One region of the Kribbella sp. NBC_00359 genome, then DNA from elsewhere that is predicted to be linked to it. Evidence: riboswitches for the same ligand, from Rfam matches in the RefSeq annotation. Region 1 holds a riboswitch; the other holds the start of a gene.

Region 1 (7,055 bases):
GCGTGTTCGTCCCCGAGCTGGGCGAGCGGGACGTGGTCGACCTGTACCGCCTCCGCCGGGTGCTCGAGGTCGACGTCGTCCGCGGTCTGGTGGACCGCGATCCGGAGCTGCCGGCGAGTCGGCTCGAGCCGCTGCAGGACGATGTCGAAGCCGCCGAGGCGGCCGCGCTAGCGGATCGCTGGCCGGCGGTCGGTACGGCGAACATGCGGTTCCACGAGCACCTGATCGGCCTGGCCGACAGCGCCCGGATGGACGCGGTGACGGGCCGGCTGCTGGCCGAGCAGCGGCTCCTTTTCCACGTCATCGCGGCGCCGCGCGAGCTGCACGAGCCGTACATCGCGCGCAACCGTGGACTGTTCGAACTGCTCGAGGCCCGCAAGTACGACGAGGCCGCGGCCGACCTGCATCAGTATCTGCTGGACTCCGAGCAGGGGATCCTCGCGGCGTTCCGTTCGCGCTGATCTGGGACAGATCCGATAAGGGCTTGCGCGCCCCCGCGCGGACCTGAGTTGATGAACTCTGACCGTCAGCTGCAAAGGGGAGCTCAGCTCATGACCGAAGACGACCGGACCGATCCGACTCCGAAGTCCTACCGCCCGATCGACGCCAAGGGATTCCGGGACTTCGTCTCGCGGGGCTGGGGCCCGGTGGACCGGTCGGTGACGGTGCCGGAGGGCCTGGCCGAGGCCGCCGCCGCGCACCGGCGGAAGCTCTCCGCCGCGCTGCCGGGCCGGCGGATCGCGCTCGCGGCCGGCCGGGCGCCGGTGCGCTCGAACGACACCGACTACCAGTTCCGCGCCGACAGCGACTTCGTCTGGCTGACCGGTTGCCAGGCGGAGGGCGCTGTACTGGTGCTGTCGGCCGATGGTGAGGCGACGCTGTACCTGCGGGAGACCGCCGGTCCGGACGAGGCGGACTTCTTCGCCAACGCGCGGGACGGCGAGCTGTGGATCGGCCCGGTGCCAGGGCTGAAGGACTGGTCGGACGCGCTGCAGATCGCCTGCCGCCCGATCGAGGAACTGCCGGCGGCCGTGCGCGGCGCGGTGCCGTTCATGCTGTCGACGCCGGGTGTCGAGCCGATGCTGGACGCGCTGGTCCGGACCTCTCCGACGGACGGCAACTCGCTGCGCCAGACGCTGGCGGAGCTGCGCCGGATCAAGGACGACTGGGAGCTGGACCAGCTGCGCGAGGCAGTCGCGGCCAGCGTGCTCGCGTTCGGCGATGTGGCCCGGGAGCTGCCCGAGGCCATCCGGGGTGGCGGCGAGCGGTGGCTGCAGGGCACCTTCGACCGGCGCGCGCGGACCGCGGGCAACGGCGTCGGGTACGCATCGATCGTTGCTGCCGGCCACCACGCGCCGGTGCTGCACTGGGTCCGCAACGACGGCCCGGTGAACGAGGGCGACGTGATCCTGCTGGACGCCGGGGTCGAGACCCGCACGCTCTACACCGCCGACGTGACCCGGACCTTCCCGGCCACCGGTGAGTACACCGCGGCCCAGCGGCAGGTGCACGACCTGGTGCACAAGGCGCAGTTGGCGTCCCTCGATGCCGTCAAGGTGGGAGCGCCGTACCGGGCCTTCCAGTACGAGGCGCTGCGGGTGCTGGCCGAGGGCCTGCGGGACTGGGGTCTGCTCGACGTGTCGATGGACGAGCTGCTCGGCCCGGACGGGCAGCAGCACCGGCGGTACATCGTCTGCGGCACGGGTCACTACATCGGCCTCGACGTCCACGACTGCGACGCGTCCCGGCCGGAGGCGTACTTCGCCGGCGACATCGAGGCCGGGATGGCGCTCGCCGTCGAGCCGGGGCTGTACTTCCACCCGAACGACGAGACCGTGCCGCCGGAGCTCCGCGGGATCGGCATCCGGATCGAGGACAACGTCGTGGTGCACGCCGACGGGCTCGAGATCCTCACCAAGGACCTGCCGATCACCACGGACGGACTGGAGCAATGGACCCAGTCGCAGCTCAACGCTCGGTGACAGGCGGTCTACGCAAAATTAATCGTCACAAGCAGTAACATTCGCCCCGCCGGCGACGATGTAGCGAGCGGGGGAGGGTCGAACTCGGCAGGGCGCGTGGCAGTGGGGGGCCGCGTACCACGCGCCCAGCCGAGCCGGCCCCGACTGGGGCCAGGGGGGACCCAGGATCCCTGGGCACGGGGAGTAGTCATCATGAATCTGCGAGTGCGAGTAGTCCACTACGGAGATCAGCACTGGTACGCCGACATCGACGATGCCGACGATCCGCAGCCCGACGACCCGTTCTGGTACGTCGACCACTGCCGATCGCAGATGCAGGCACTCGAGACCGCCTGCGCCGAACTCCGGCTGCTGGCGGGCCGCCTGGTCCGCGGCGACCATCTCGACCGCGTCTTCGACGTGGCCGGCGTGCCGGTCTGAGAGACCGCCGGGGCCGGTGCTGGTTGGGAGGCGCCGGCCCCGGATCTCTCTCAGCCCACCGGCGGTACGGCGGCGCAGCTGGTGCCGCGTTCCGGCACCTGACGCGAGATCAGATACGCGTCGATCGTCGTCTGCATGCAAGGGCTCGAGTTGTAGCTGCCGTGACCCCAGCCCTCGTAGGTGAGAAGTACGCCGTACCTGCCGAGCTGGCGTTCGACGCTCCGGGCCCAGTCGTAGCCGGTGGCCGGGTCGTGGATCGCGTTCGCGAGCAGGACCGGAGTCCTCAGGCCGTGGACCTTGAGCCGGTGCTGCGGGTTGGCGGCCGGCGGCTGCCCGAGGCAGATCGACACCGCCATCAACTGACCGGGATAGCGCATGTCGGGGTTGTTCCCGGCCAACCGGTCGAGATGGCCGGCGTACTCCCGGTAGTCGCGGACGCCGAGGTTCCAGTCCTGGCAGAAGACCGCCAGCGGGTACGACGCCAGTCCGGGCGGGACCGGCGCTTGCCCGGTCGGCGGCGTACTCGCGTCGAGTTGCTTCAACGTGTCGGCGAGCGCGACCCACTCCGGGTCGTAGAGCTTGCGGAACACGAAGAAGCTCAGGTTGAACGGTGTGATCGCGACGGTCGGGTGCTGCGGATCCGGCACCTCGCCGCGGTCGGCGCGGGCGAGCAGGTCCGCCCACAAGGTGTGGATGTCGCGACCGTGCAGTGCGCAGGTCGTTGCCGCGTCGCACCATTTCACGAACTCGGAGAACGAGTCCTGGGCCGCGGTCGCCTGGGCGTCGAGGAACTCCTCCGTCGGCGCGGCGCTGTGGTCGCTCACGCTCTCGAGCACCATCGCGCGCACCCGGCCCGGATACGTCTCGGCGTACTGGCCGCCGAGCACCGTTCCGTACGAGCTGCCGTGGAAGGAGATCGTCGACTCGCCGATCGCCCTGCGGATCGCGTCGACGTCGTGGACCGTCTGCCAGGTGTCGAGGTGGTCGTACACCGGCCCGGTGTGGTCGCGGCAGTCGGTCGCGAGTTGCTGGTTGTAGCGGATGGTCGCGCGGAACTCGGCCGCGCTCTTGATAATCGGTGACGGCTGCTTGACGAGCAGCGCTGCTGTGCACTTCACCGGGTTGCTGCGAGCGACACCCCGCGGATCGAAGCTCACGATGTCGAACCTGTCCTGCAGGTTCTGACTGAACCGGGACATCCCAGTCTTGACCCGGTCGACACCCGAGTCGCCGGGACCACCCGGGCCCCACATCAGCACGCCGACGCGGTCGGCCGGCGACTTCGCCGTACGACGGGCGATCGCGAGTCCGAAGGTGGGGCCGTCGGGATCGTGCCAGTCGACCGGCACCTGCAGGGTCGCGCACTGCGATCCCTTCGCCTCCTGCGGATCGTCGTTGCCTTCGGGCTTGCAGTCGGACCACTGCACGGTCACTTGCCTGGGTACGGCGGCCGGCGCCGGCACTGCGGTGAGGCCGGCCGCAGCGAATCCCAGGACCACACCCCACGCGGTGGTCCTGAGAACTCGTCGGGACTTCATCAGTGGAATCTCCTGTCTGGGGGGACTCCCTCGATCCTCAGCAACCGTTTGCCCAACCACATCCGGGACAAGCCCTCGCCCGACCCCGGCCGATGCTTGGGGGACTTGTTAGGGTCGGCGCCGGCGTGAAGACGGTGCGGAGCGGCCGGATTGACGTTGCCGGTCGGAGCGCCGTACCGTCCACACCGTCAGTCAATTCAACAGCCGCATGAACCCGTGCGGGAGAGACCCGGGCGTGACCCGGGCGCCGTAGGAGCAACTCTCCCCAAGAATCTCTCAGGCACCTTCACCGCGCGGGCGAGGCACCTCTGGAGGACTTCCGGTCCAACAGAGTGGGGAGGACACCAAACGGTCAACGGCGACCGGAAGGAACCTCCACACGATGGCGATCAGCGTCTTCGATCTGTTCAGCATCGGGATCGGCCCGTCGAGCTCCCACACGGTGGGACCGATGCGCGCCGCCCGCACCTTCGCACTCGGCCTGGCCGACGCCGGCCTGCTGGCCGCGACGGCGGGGGTCGAAGCACAACTCTTCGGTTCGCTCGGTGCGACCGGGCATGGCCACGGCAGCAACAAGGCGGTTCTGCTCGGGCTCGAGGGCGAGGACCCCGAGACCGTCGTCACCCATTCCGTCGACGCGCGGGTCGAGACGATCCGCGAGCGCGGCCGGGTGCTGCTGGCCGGCACGCACGAGATCGCGTTCGACGAGAACACCGACCTGGTCATGCACCGGCGCAAGGCGCTGCCCTACCACCCGAACGGGATGAGCTTCGTGGCCCGCTCGGCGGATGGCGCCGTACTTCGGGAACGCACGTACTACTCGGTCGGCGGCGGATTCGTGGTCGACGAGAACGCCGCGGCCGGCGACCGGATCGTGCTGGACACGACCCCGCTCAAGTACCCGTTCACCACCGGTGCCGAGTTGCTCGACCGCTGTCGCGAGTCGCAGTTGTCGATCAGCGAGGTGATGCTCGCGAACGAGCTCGCCTGGCGGACCGAGGAGGAGATCCGGGCCGGGCTGCTGCACATCTGGCAGGTGATGCAGGACTGTGTCCGCGAGGGCTGTGAGACCGAGGGCATCCTGCCCGGCGGGCTGAAGGTGCCGCGCCGGGCGCACTCGCTGCACCGTCGGCTGAGCGCTGACCCGTGGTCGGTGGATCCGCTGAAGGTGATGGACTGGGTGAACCTGTTCGCCCTCGCGGTGAACGAGCAGAACGCGTCCGGCGGCCGGATCGTCACCGCGCCGACGAACGGTGCCGCCGGCATCATTCCCGCCGTACTGCACTACTACCGCCGGTTCGTGCCGGGGGCGACCGACGACGGTGCGGTCAGATTCCTGCTGACGGCCGGCGCGATCGGCGTGCTGTACAAGGAGAACGCGTCGATCTCCGGCGCCGAGGTCGGCTGCCAGGGCGAGGTCGGCTCGGCCCGCTCGATGGCGGCGGCCGGGTTGTGCGAGGTCCTCGGCGGTACGCCGGGGCAGGTCGAGAACGCGGCCGAGATCGCGATGGAACACAACCTCGGCCTGACCTGCGACCCGGTCGGCGGGCTGGTGCAGATCCCCTGCATCGAGCGGAACGCGATGGCGTCGGTGAAGGCGATCAACGCGGCCCGGATGGCGATGCACGGCGACGGCGTCCACGTCGTCACCCTCGACAAGGTGATCAAGACGATGCGCGAGACCGGCGCCGACATGAAGATCAAGTACAAGGAGACCTCCCGCGGCGGCCTGGCCGTCAACGTCATTGAGTGCTGATCACCAGGGCACGGTTCCGTTCAGGCTGAGGTACTCGCCGGTCGGGCCGTCCGGGCCGATGGTGGCCAGCCGGACGATGATCTCCGCACCCCGCTCGACGCTCTGCGGACCGCTGTGGGCGTTGAAATCCGTCGCGGTGTAGCCGGGATCGACCGTGTTGATCCGGAGCTCCGGCAGTTGGCGCGCGTACTGGACCGTGAGCATGTTGAGCGCCGCCTTGGACGACCCGTAGCCGGGTGCGGGCACCCAGATCGGTACGGCGTCGCCCTGACCCTCCGGATCGACGGCGGTGGCGATCGAGCCGAGTCCGCTGGACACGTTGACGACGACCGGGTTGTCGCTGCGGTCGAGCAGCGGCAGGAAGTGGTGCAGCATCCGGACCGGGCCGAACACGTTGACGTCGTACGTGATCTGCAGGTCGTCCGCCGTCAACTCCCGGGCGGTGTGCCGCGGACCGGGGATGCCGGCGTTGTTGATGAGTACGTCGAGCCGGCCGGCCTCGGACTCGAGTTGCCGGGCCGCGGCGGCGACGGAGTCGTCGCTGGTGACGTCCAACGGGAGGTAGTGCGCGCCGAGGTCGGTCGCGGCCTGCTTGCCGCGCTCGGGATCCCGGGCGCCGAGGTAGACGGTGTGTCCCGCGGCGACGAGGCGACGGGCGGTTTCGAAACCGAGGCCCTTGTTGCCCCCGGTGATGAGTGTCGTGGTCATGACTCCACCCTCGCGCTACGGCGGTCGGCCAGATAGTGCCCGCGATGTCCTAGGGAATGGCAGTACCAGGCTGGTTCGGGGCGTGCGCGGAATACTGGGTGTATGGGTGAGCTCGGGCGGACACTGCACGCGTGGCGCGATCGAGTAACCCCGGACGAGGCCGGCCTGCCCGCGGGTGAGCGGCGGCGCGCACCGGGGCTGCGTCGGGAGGAATTGGCGCAGCTCGCCGGACTGTCGGTGGACTACATCGTCCGGCTCGAGCAGGGCCGCTCGGACTCGCCGTCGGTGCAGGTGCTGACCGCGCTGTCCCGGGCGCTCCGGCTGTCCGATGCCGAGCGCAACCATTTGTTCGTACTCGCGGGCCAGGTGGAACCGTCACCCGGCCGGATCTCGGCGTACATCCCGCCCGGGGTGCACCGGATGGTCGATCAGTTGGAGGGTGCGCCGCTCTGCGTGTGCGACGCGGCCTGGGGGTTGATCACCTGGAATCCGCTCTTCGCGGCCCTGATCGGGGATCCGTCGGAGTGGCGCGGCCGCTGGCGCAACATCATCTGGCGGCACTACGCGGCGCCGGGCGAACGCGTGCTCCAGACACCCGAGCAGCGCCGAAGCTTCCAGATCGCGATGGTGACGGACCTGCGCGCCTCCCTG
Region 2 (7,055 bases), 4.4 Mb from region 1:
CTGCGCTACGTGCTGACCGCGCAACGTGACCAGTACCTGCCGCTGAAGGTGATCAAGGAACATCTCGGCGCGATCGATCGCGGCCTGCGCCCGGCGGCCGGCGGTCCACCGGTCGCGCCGAGTTCGTTGCCGGAGCCGGCGGGGCTACCGGTCGCCGACGACTTCGGTGCTGCGGGCATCGATCTGAAGCTGACCAGGGAGGAGCTCCGCGCCGCCGCGGGGATCTCCGCCGAACTGCTCGGTGAGCTGGAGGGCCATGGCCTGGTGGTGGCCCGTGGCAACCACTACGACGGGGACGCGATCGTGATCGCACGGTTGGCGGCGGACTTCGCGCCGTACGGGATCGAGCCGCGGCACCTGCGCCCGTTCCGGACGGCGGCCGATCGGGAGGCCGGCCTGATCGAGCAGGTGACGGGCCCCCGCCGTACCGAACAGACCGAGGAACTGGCCGCGCTCGCCGTCCGCCTGCACGCGGCGCTGGTCCGTTCCCGCCTGCCCAGGTAGCCGGGGCACCCCGCGGGCCTACCCGGGGCTTCCCTGCGGAGTAGGCTGAAGGGGTGCGCGAAGTCGACGTGGTCGGAGTCCGGGTGGAGATGCCCTCGAGTCAGCCGATCGTGCTGCTACGAGAGGTTGGCGGGGAGCGGTATCTGCCGATCTGGATCGGCGCGGCCGAGGCGAGTGCGATCGCTTTCGCCCAGCAGGGGATGGAGCCGCCGCGGCCGCTGACGCACGACCTGTTCGCGGAGACCATCCGGGTGCTCGGGCACACCCTCAGCCAGGTCCGGATCGTGAACCTGACCGACGGCATCTTCGAGGCGATCCTGGTGTTCGACGACAAGACCGAGATCTCGGCGCGACCGTCGGACTCGATCGCGCTGGCGCTGCGCACCGGGACCCCGGTGTTCTGCACCGAGGAGATCCTGGCCGAGGCCGGCATCCCGGTTCCGGAGAGTGAGACCGACGACGCCGAAGAGGTGGTGGAGGAAGAGGAGGTCGAGCGCTTCCGCGAGTTCCTCGACCAGGTGACACCCGAGGATTTCGACAAGAGCTGACCAGTTCAGTTCACCGGAGTGGTGCAAGACCAGATAGGTAACGATTCGTACGACGGCCGCGACACGCTCCCGGCTCGGTGCGGTTGTCGTTGACCCTCCCTGGTCGGCGGCTTACCTTGAAGGAGTCGTGGGGTGTTGTCACTCCACGGATGTGACCCGTTCCAGTCGGTACCCAGGGAGGCTCAGGCGTGACACGCACCGGCGACACGGATCTGACGGCGCAGTCGACGTCCGACGCACACGCCGAGGCGGCCGCTGCCGCGGGCGTCCAGGGTCTGCTCTTCGACGACGACCTGCGGCCGATGCCGGAGGATGTCGGGTTCCGCGGTCCGACGGCGTGCGCCGCGGCCGGGATCACCTACCGTCAGCTCGACTACTGGGCCCGCACCGGCCTGGTCTCCCCGTCCGTGCGCCCGGCGACCGGCTCCGGCACCCAACGCCTCTACGGCTTCCGTGACGTCCTGTTGCTGAAGGTGATCAAGCGGCTGCTCGACGCCGGCATCTCACTGCAGCAGATCCGGACCGCGATCGCCCACCTGAGCAAGCGCGGCATCGACGACCTGACCCAGATCACGCTGATGAGTGACGGCGCCTCGGTCTACATGTGCACCTCGCCGGACGAGGTGATCGATCTGCTCGCCGGCGGTCAGGGCGTCTTCGGTATCGCCCTCGGTGGTGTCTGGCGCGAGGTCGAGGGTTCGCTGTCCGAGCTGCCGACCGAGCGTGCCGACGGTCACGACGACGGCGACAGCCACGCCAACGACGAGCTCGCGGCCCGCCGCCGGGCTCGGATGACTGGCTGACCTGATTCATCCCGTGCGCCCACTCACCGCTGATTCGCTGCGCGGTGTGTGGGCGACGTTGTTGTTGCCGCTGAACGCGGACGACTCGATCGACGTCGGCCGCCTCGAGACCCAGGCCGCGACCCTGGCGACCACCGAGCTCGACGGCCTCTACGCGCACGGAACGGCGGGGGAGTTCCAGACCCTGACCGAGGCGGAGTTCGACCAGATCAACGAGGTGCTCGCGGGAGCCGGCAAGCCGTTCCAGATCGGAGCCAGTCACCCGTCGGCCCAGGTGCAGCTCGACCGCGTACGACGTGCGGCCGCCCGCGAGCCGGGTGCGATCCAGGTCATCCTGCCCGACTGGCTGCCGCTGAACGATGGTGAGGTGCTCGCCTTCCTCGGCCGTGTCGCGGAGACCGCCGGTGAGGTGCCCCTGGTGCTCTACAACCCACCGCATGCCAAGACGCCGGTCGGTCCGCATCTGTTGAGCACGCTGGCCGACGCCGTGCCGAGTCTGATCGGATTGAAGACCGCCGGTGGTGACAAGGCGTGGTTCGACGAGGCAACCAAGTCCGGGTTGTCGATCTTCGTGCCGGGTCACTTCCTCGCGAGCATGTCGCTACTCGGTGCGCATGGCAGCTACTCGAATGTGGCGGCGTTGTCACCGAACGGATCCGTCAGGCGTGCCCGGGATCTGGACGTCGAGCGCCGGATCGCGGAGTTCTTCGGGCAGCACGTCGTACCGCTGCAGAAGGCTGGATTGTCCAACCCCGCGCTGGACAAGTTCCTGGCCGCGGTGGGGAACTGGGCGGACGTCGGCACTCGGGTCCGGTGGCCGATGACCTCGGCGACACAGGCTGATGTGGAGGCGGCCCGGCCGGCCGCACGACGGCTCCTGCCCGAACTGTTCGAGGATTCCTGGTAGCCTCGGTTCAGCCGTACACAGCACTCGGGAGAGACCCGTGCAACCGGGCGCCGAAGGGGCAATTCCTCCCCGGAACCTCTCAGGCCCATGGACCGAGTGCCACAGGCGACTCTGGAGCGCCCCTGCGTGAGCTGGGCGTGACAGAGGGGGAGGCGACCGGAAGCACTGTCAGCAACGGAGCCTCTAGATGAACAACTCACCCCAGCTCTCGGCGACGTTCGCCGACCGGCACATCGGGCCGCGTCCGGACGAGATCGCCCGCATGGTCCAACTCCTCGGGTACGACGACGTCGACGCGCTGGTGGATGCCGCGGTGCCGGCGTCGATCCGGTCCGCCGAGGCGCTCCGGCTGCCCGAGCCGGCCTCCGAGGTCGACGCGCTGACCGAGCTCCGCCAGCTGGCGGCCCGCAACACCGTCGCCACCTCGATGATCGGCCAGGGGTACTACGGCACCTTCACGCCGTCGGTCATCGTCCGGCGTCTGGTCGAGAACCCCGCGTGGTACACGGCCTACACGCCGTACCAGCCGGAGATCTCCCAGGGCCGGCTCGAGGCGCTGCTGAACTTCCAGACCGTCGTGTCCGACCTGACCGGTCTGCCGACCGCGAACGCGTCGCTGCTGGACGAGGGCACCGCCGCCGCCGAGGCGATGACGCTGGCTCACCGGTCGAACAAGAAGAGCAAGTCCGATCGTTTCCTGGTCGACGCCGACTGCTTCGCCCAGACCATCGCCGTGGTGCGGACCCGGGCCGAGGCGCTCGGCATCGAGGTAGTGGTCGCCGACACCACCGACGGTCTGCCGGACGGTGACTTCTTCGGCTTCCTCGTGCAGTACCCGGGCTCCGGCGGTGTCGTCCGCGACCTGAAGCCGCTGATCGCTGCCGCGCACGAGCGTGACACGCTGGTCGCGGTCGCCTCCGACCTGCTTGCGCTGACGTTGCTCGAGGCACCGGGTGAGGCCGGCGCCGACATCGTGATCGGATCCTCGCAGCGCTTCGGTGTACCACTGTTCTACGGCGGTCCGCACGCGGGCTTCATGTCCGTCCGGTCCGGCCTCGAGCGGTCGTTGCCCGGTCGTCTCGTCGGTGTCTCCGTCGACTCTGACGGCGCCCCGGCGTACCGGCTGGCGTTGCAGACCCGCGAGCAGCACATCCGCCGCGAGAAGGCGACCTCCAACATCTGTACGGCGCAGGTCCTGCTGGCCGTGGTCGCGTCGATGTACGCCGTCTACCACGGGCCGGACGGTCTGAAGGCGATCGCGGAGCGCGTTCACGACTACGCCGGTCGGATGGCCGCGTCGTTGCGTGCGGGTGGTGTGGAGGTCGTGCACGACGACTTCTTCGACACCGTGCTCGCCCGGGTCCCCGGTCAGGCCGCGGATGTGGTCGACGCCGCCCGGCAGAACGGCATCTGGCTCCGGCTGGTCGACGCGGACCACGTCGGCATCTCCTGCGACGAGAAGACCGACGTCGCTACCCTGACCCGGGTCTGCCAGTCCTTCGGCGTGCGGTACGACGGTTCGCTGGACGCGGCCGTGGTTGCCGTGCCGCGGACCACGGACTACCTGACGCACCCGGTGTTCAACACGCACCAGTCCGAGACCGCCATGCTGCGGTACCTGCGCAAGCTGTCCGACAAGGACTACGCGCTGGACCGCGGGATGATCCCGCTCGGGTCCTGCACGATGAAGCTGAACGCGACCACCGAGATGGAGCCGGTCACCTGGCCGGAGTTCGCCGACCTGCACCCGTTCGCGCCGATCGAGGACGCGGCCGGGTACGCGGTACTGATCGGTCAGCTGGAGCGCTGGCTGGCCGAGGTGACCGGGTACGCGAAGGTCTCGATCCAGCCGAACGCGGGCTCGCAGGGTGAGCTGGCGGGGCTGCTCGCGATCCGCGGCTACCACCACGGGCGGGGCGATCTCGATCGCACGGTCTGCCTGATCCCGGCCAGCGCCCACGGCACCAACGCCGCCTCCGCGGTGATGGCCGGCATGAAGGTGGTCGTTGTCAAGGGCAACGACGACGGCACGATCGACCTGGACGACCTGCGGGCGAAGGCTTCTGAGCACGCGGCGAAGCTGGCGGCGATCATGATCACCTACCCGTCCACGCACGGGGTGTACGAGGAGAGCGTGCGCGAGGTCTGCTCGATCGTCCACGAACACGGTGGTCAGGTGTACGTCGACGGCGCGAACCTGAACGCGTTGCTCGGTCTCGCCAAGCCCGGTGAGTTCGGCGGCGACGTCAGCCACTTGAACCTGCACAAGACGTTCTGCATCCCGCACGGCGGAGGTGGTCCGGGTGTCGGCCCGGTGGCGGTCGCCGCGCACCTGGCGCCGTACCTGCCGAACCACCCGCTGTTGGACCAGGCCGGTCCGGAGTCCGGGGTCGGCCCGATCAGCGCGGCGCCGTTCGGTTCGGCGGGTGTGCTTGCGATCTCGTGGGCGTACATCCGGATGATGGGCGCCGAGGGTCTGACGGCTGCCACGAAGGCCGCCGTACTGACTGCGAACTACGTGGCGAAGCGGCTCGAGGGTGTCTTCCCGGTGCTCTACACCGGCGAGAACGGCCTGGTCGCGCACGAGTGCATCCTGGACCTGCGGCCGATGACCAAGGAGACCGGGATCAGCGTCGACGACGTCGCGAAGCGGCTGATCGACTACGGCTTCCACGCGCCGACGATGTCGTTCCCGGTCGCGGGCACGCTGATGGTCGAGCCGACCGAGTCCGAGGACCTCGGCGAGCTGGACCGCTTCTGCGACGCGATGATCGCGATCCGGCACGAGATCGACCGGGTCGCCGCAGGGGAGTGGCCGGCCGGCGACAACCCGCTGGTGAACGCGCCGCACACCGCCGAGTCGGTGATCAACGACAAGTGGGAACACGCCTACACTCGCGAGGAGGCCGCGTTCCCCCGCTCCGTCGACCGCGCCTCGAAGTACTGGCCCCCCGTCCGCCGCATCGACGGCGCCTACGGCGACCGCAACCTCATCTGCTCCTGCCCACCCCCGGAGGCGTTTGAGTAGACGCAGCGCGGGCTGCGGATCCAGCTCCTACCCGGCTACCTGATCCGCAGCCCCGCAGCTTCGACCGCCCGACGAAGGTGTCCAACGGCGCAGAACGATTGACCGGACAATTCCCAGACCGCGACGCCGTGTACCTCCGCCGGAGCTGTGAGGACACCGAGGGACTCGCCGGCCGAGTTGACCAACTCCGGCCAGGGACGGTTCAGCTCACCCATGGCGTCGTCCTGTAGCTGGAACGCGGCGAAGGCACAAGCTTGCTCCACGCCACGGCGCCCGACGTCGAGCGGGAACTCGTGTCCGCCGGCGATCAAGATGGAATCGTCACCAGGCGTTCCGGTCCAAGCAGGGTCACCCCGGAACTCGACGCTCTGCAGTCCGGTCCCGGCAAAGTCCGCGTTCAGCCGATCAGCGACGAAGGCCTGCGCCGCCCCCGTTTCGCTCTCGGTCCAGGTGTCCATGACAGCTCCCAGGTCGTTGATCACACTAGTTTGCACTTGATGAAAAACTTCTGCACGACTGCGCCTTTGGTGTCGTACGACGTGCCAGTGATCTTGAAGATCTGTCCCGGCTTGTACGTCCGCAGATACCGGTTCTTCGATCTGTCCCACGTTCTCGCCGGAAGCGATCCGTGTGGCGGGTAGCTCTGCTTCTTGCCGTCGACCTTCTTCGAGCCGACATAGATGCTCACGACGTACCGCTCGGCGGGCAGGTTCGGGTATGTACCCCATTGAATCGATGTTCCAGGACCCTTCTGCTGGATCGACAGTCGTCCTAGCTTGTTCTCGTCGGTGTAGTTCGGCGAGCAGGAGTGGATTGTTGTCGAGCCCGAGCCAGGCGGGGGCACGTCCGCGGCGCATGCTTTGACCGTCGGTCCAACCATCGCGACAAGCGCCAGTGCGTGCGCCGGCCTCCCGGCCCGCATGAGCTTCCTCACGAAGTTTTCGTGGTGGTTGGCAGAGCATCTTGCGATGCGGGTGACCATAGTGGCGAGTTGACGCGGTTTCTCCTTGAGTTCCTCGACAGCGGGCATCGTCCTGTCTCCGATCTGGTTCTTGGGCGGCGGCTGCCCCCGCTCGGCGTGCAGGGCACCGAGTGAGGGCCGCCTCGGGTGGGATCGGCCATCCGGTTGGCGAAACTGCGAATGGCCGATCCCGGTGGAACGGCGGAACGGACGCGGAGCGCCGGGGACTTGCGAGGAAGTGCCCCTCTCAGCACGTTCGCTCTGCCGGCTCGGTGGCGATCAGCACTTGATGGTCGCTGCAGTG

The links. Region 1 has a riboswitch for glycine ahead of OG876_RS16375 (L-serine ammonia-lyase). Riboswitches for the same ligand answer to the same signal wherever they lie in the genome.
Region 2: linked by a shared signal. The riboswitch ahead of gcvP (aminomethyl-transferring glycine dehydrogenase) and the one ahead of OG876_RS16375 (L-serine ammonia-lyase) in region 1 are both predicted to bind glycine.

Annotation. Positions count from the first base shown of each region.
Region 1 is NZ_CP107975.1:3,337,276-3,344,330, forward strand. Features, by position in the region: gene OG876_RS16355 (GntR family transcriptional regulator) at 1-461, shown strand, start outside; gene OG876_RS16360 (aminopeptidase P family protein) at 552-1,982, shown strand; gene OG876_RS16365 (hypothetical protein) at 2,175-2,402, shown strand; gene OG876_RS16370 (alpha/beta hydrolase) at 2,453-3,940, opposite strand; glycine riboswitch at 4,150-4,242, shown strand; gene OG876_RS16375 (L-serine ammonia-lyase) at 4,323-5,696, shown strand; gene OG876_RS16380 (SDR family oxidoreductase) at 5,697-6,404, opposite strand; gene OG876_RS16385 (helix-turn-helix transcriptional regulator) at 6,507-7,055, shown strand, end outside.
Region 2 is NZ_CP107975.1:7,726,133-7,733,187, reverse strand. Features, by position in the region: gene ftsR (transcriptional regulator FtsR) at 1-504, shown strand, start outside; gene OG876_RS37580 (bifunctional nuclease family protein) at 558-1,052, shown strand; gene OG876_RS37575 (MerR family transcriptional regulator) at 1,241-1,855, shown strand; gene OG876_RS37570 (dihydrodipicolinate synthase family protein) at 1,869-2,762, shown strand; glycine riboswitch at 2,778-2,867, shown strand; gene gcvP (aminomethyl-transferring glycine dehydrogenase) at 2,950-5,790, shown strand; gene OG876_RS37560 (hypothetical protein) at 5,826-6,248, opposite strand; gene OG876_RS37555 (hypothetical protein) at 6,269-6,820, opposite strand; gene OG876_RS37550 (hypothetical protein) at 6,999-7,055, opposite strand, start outside.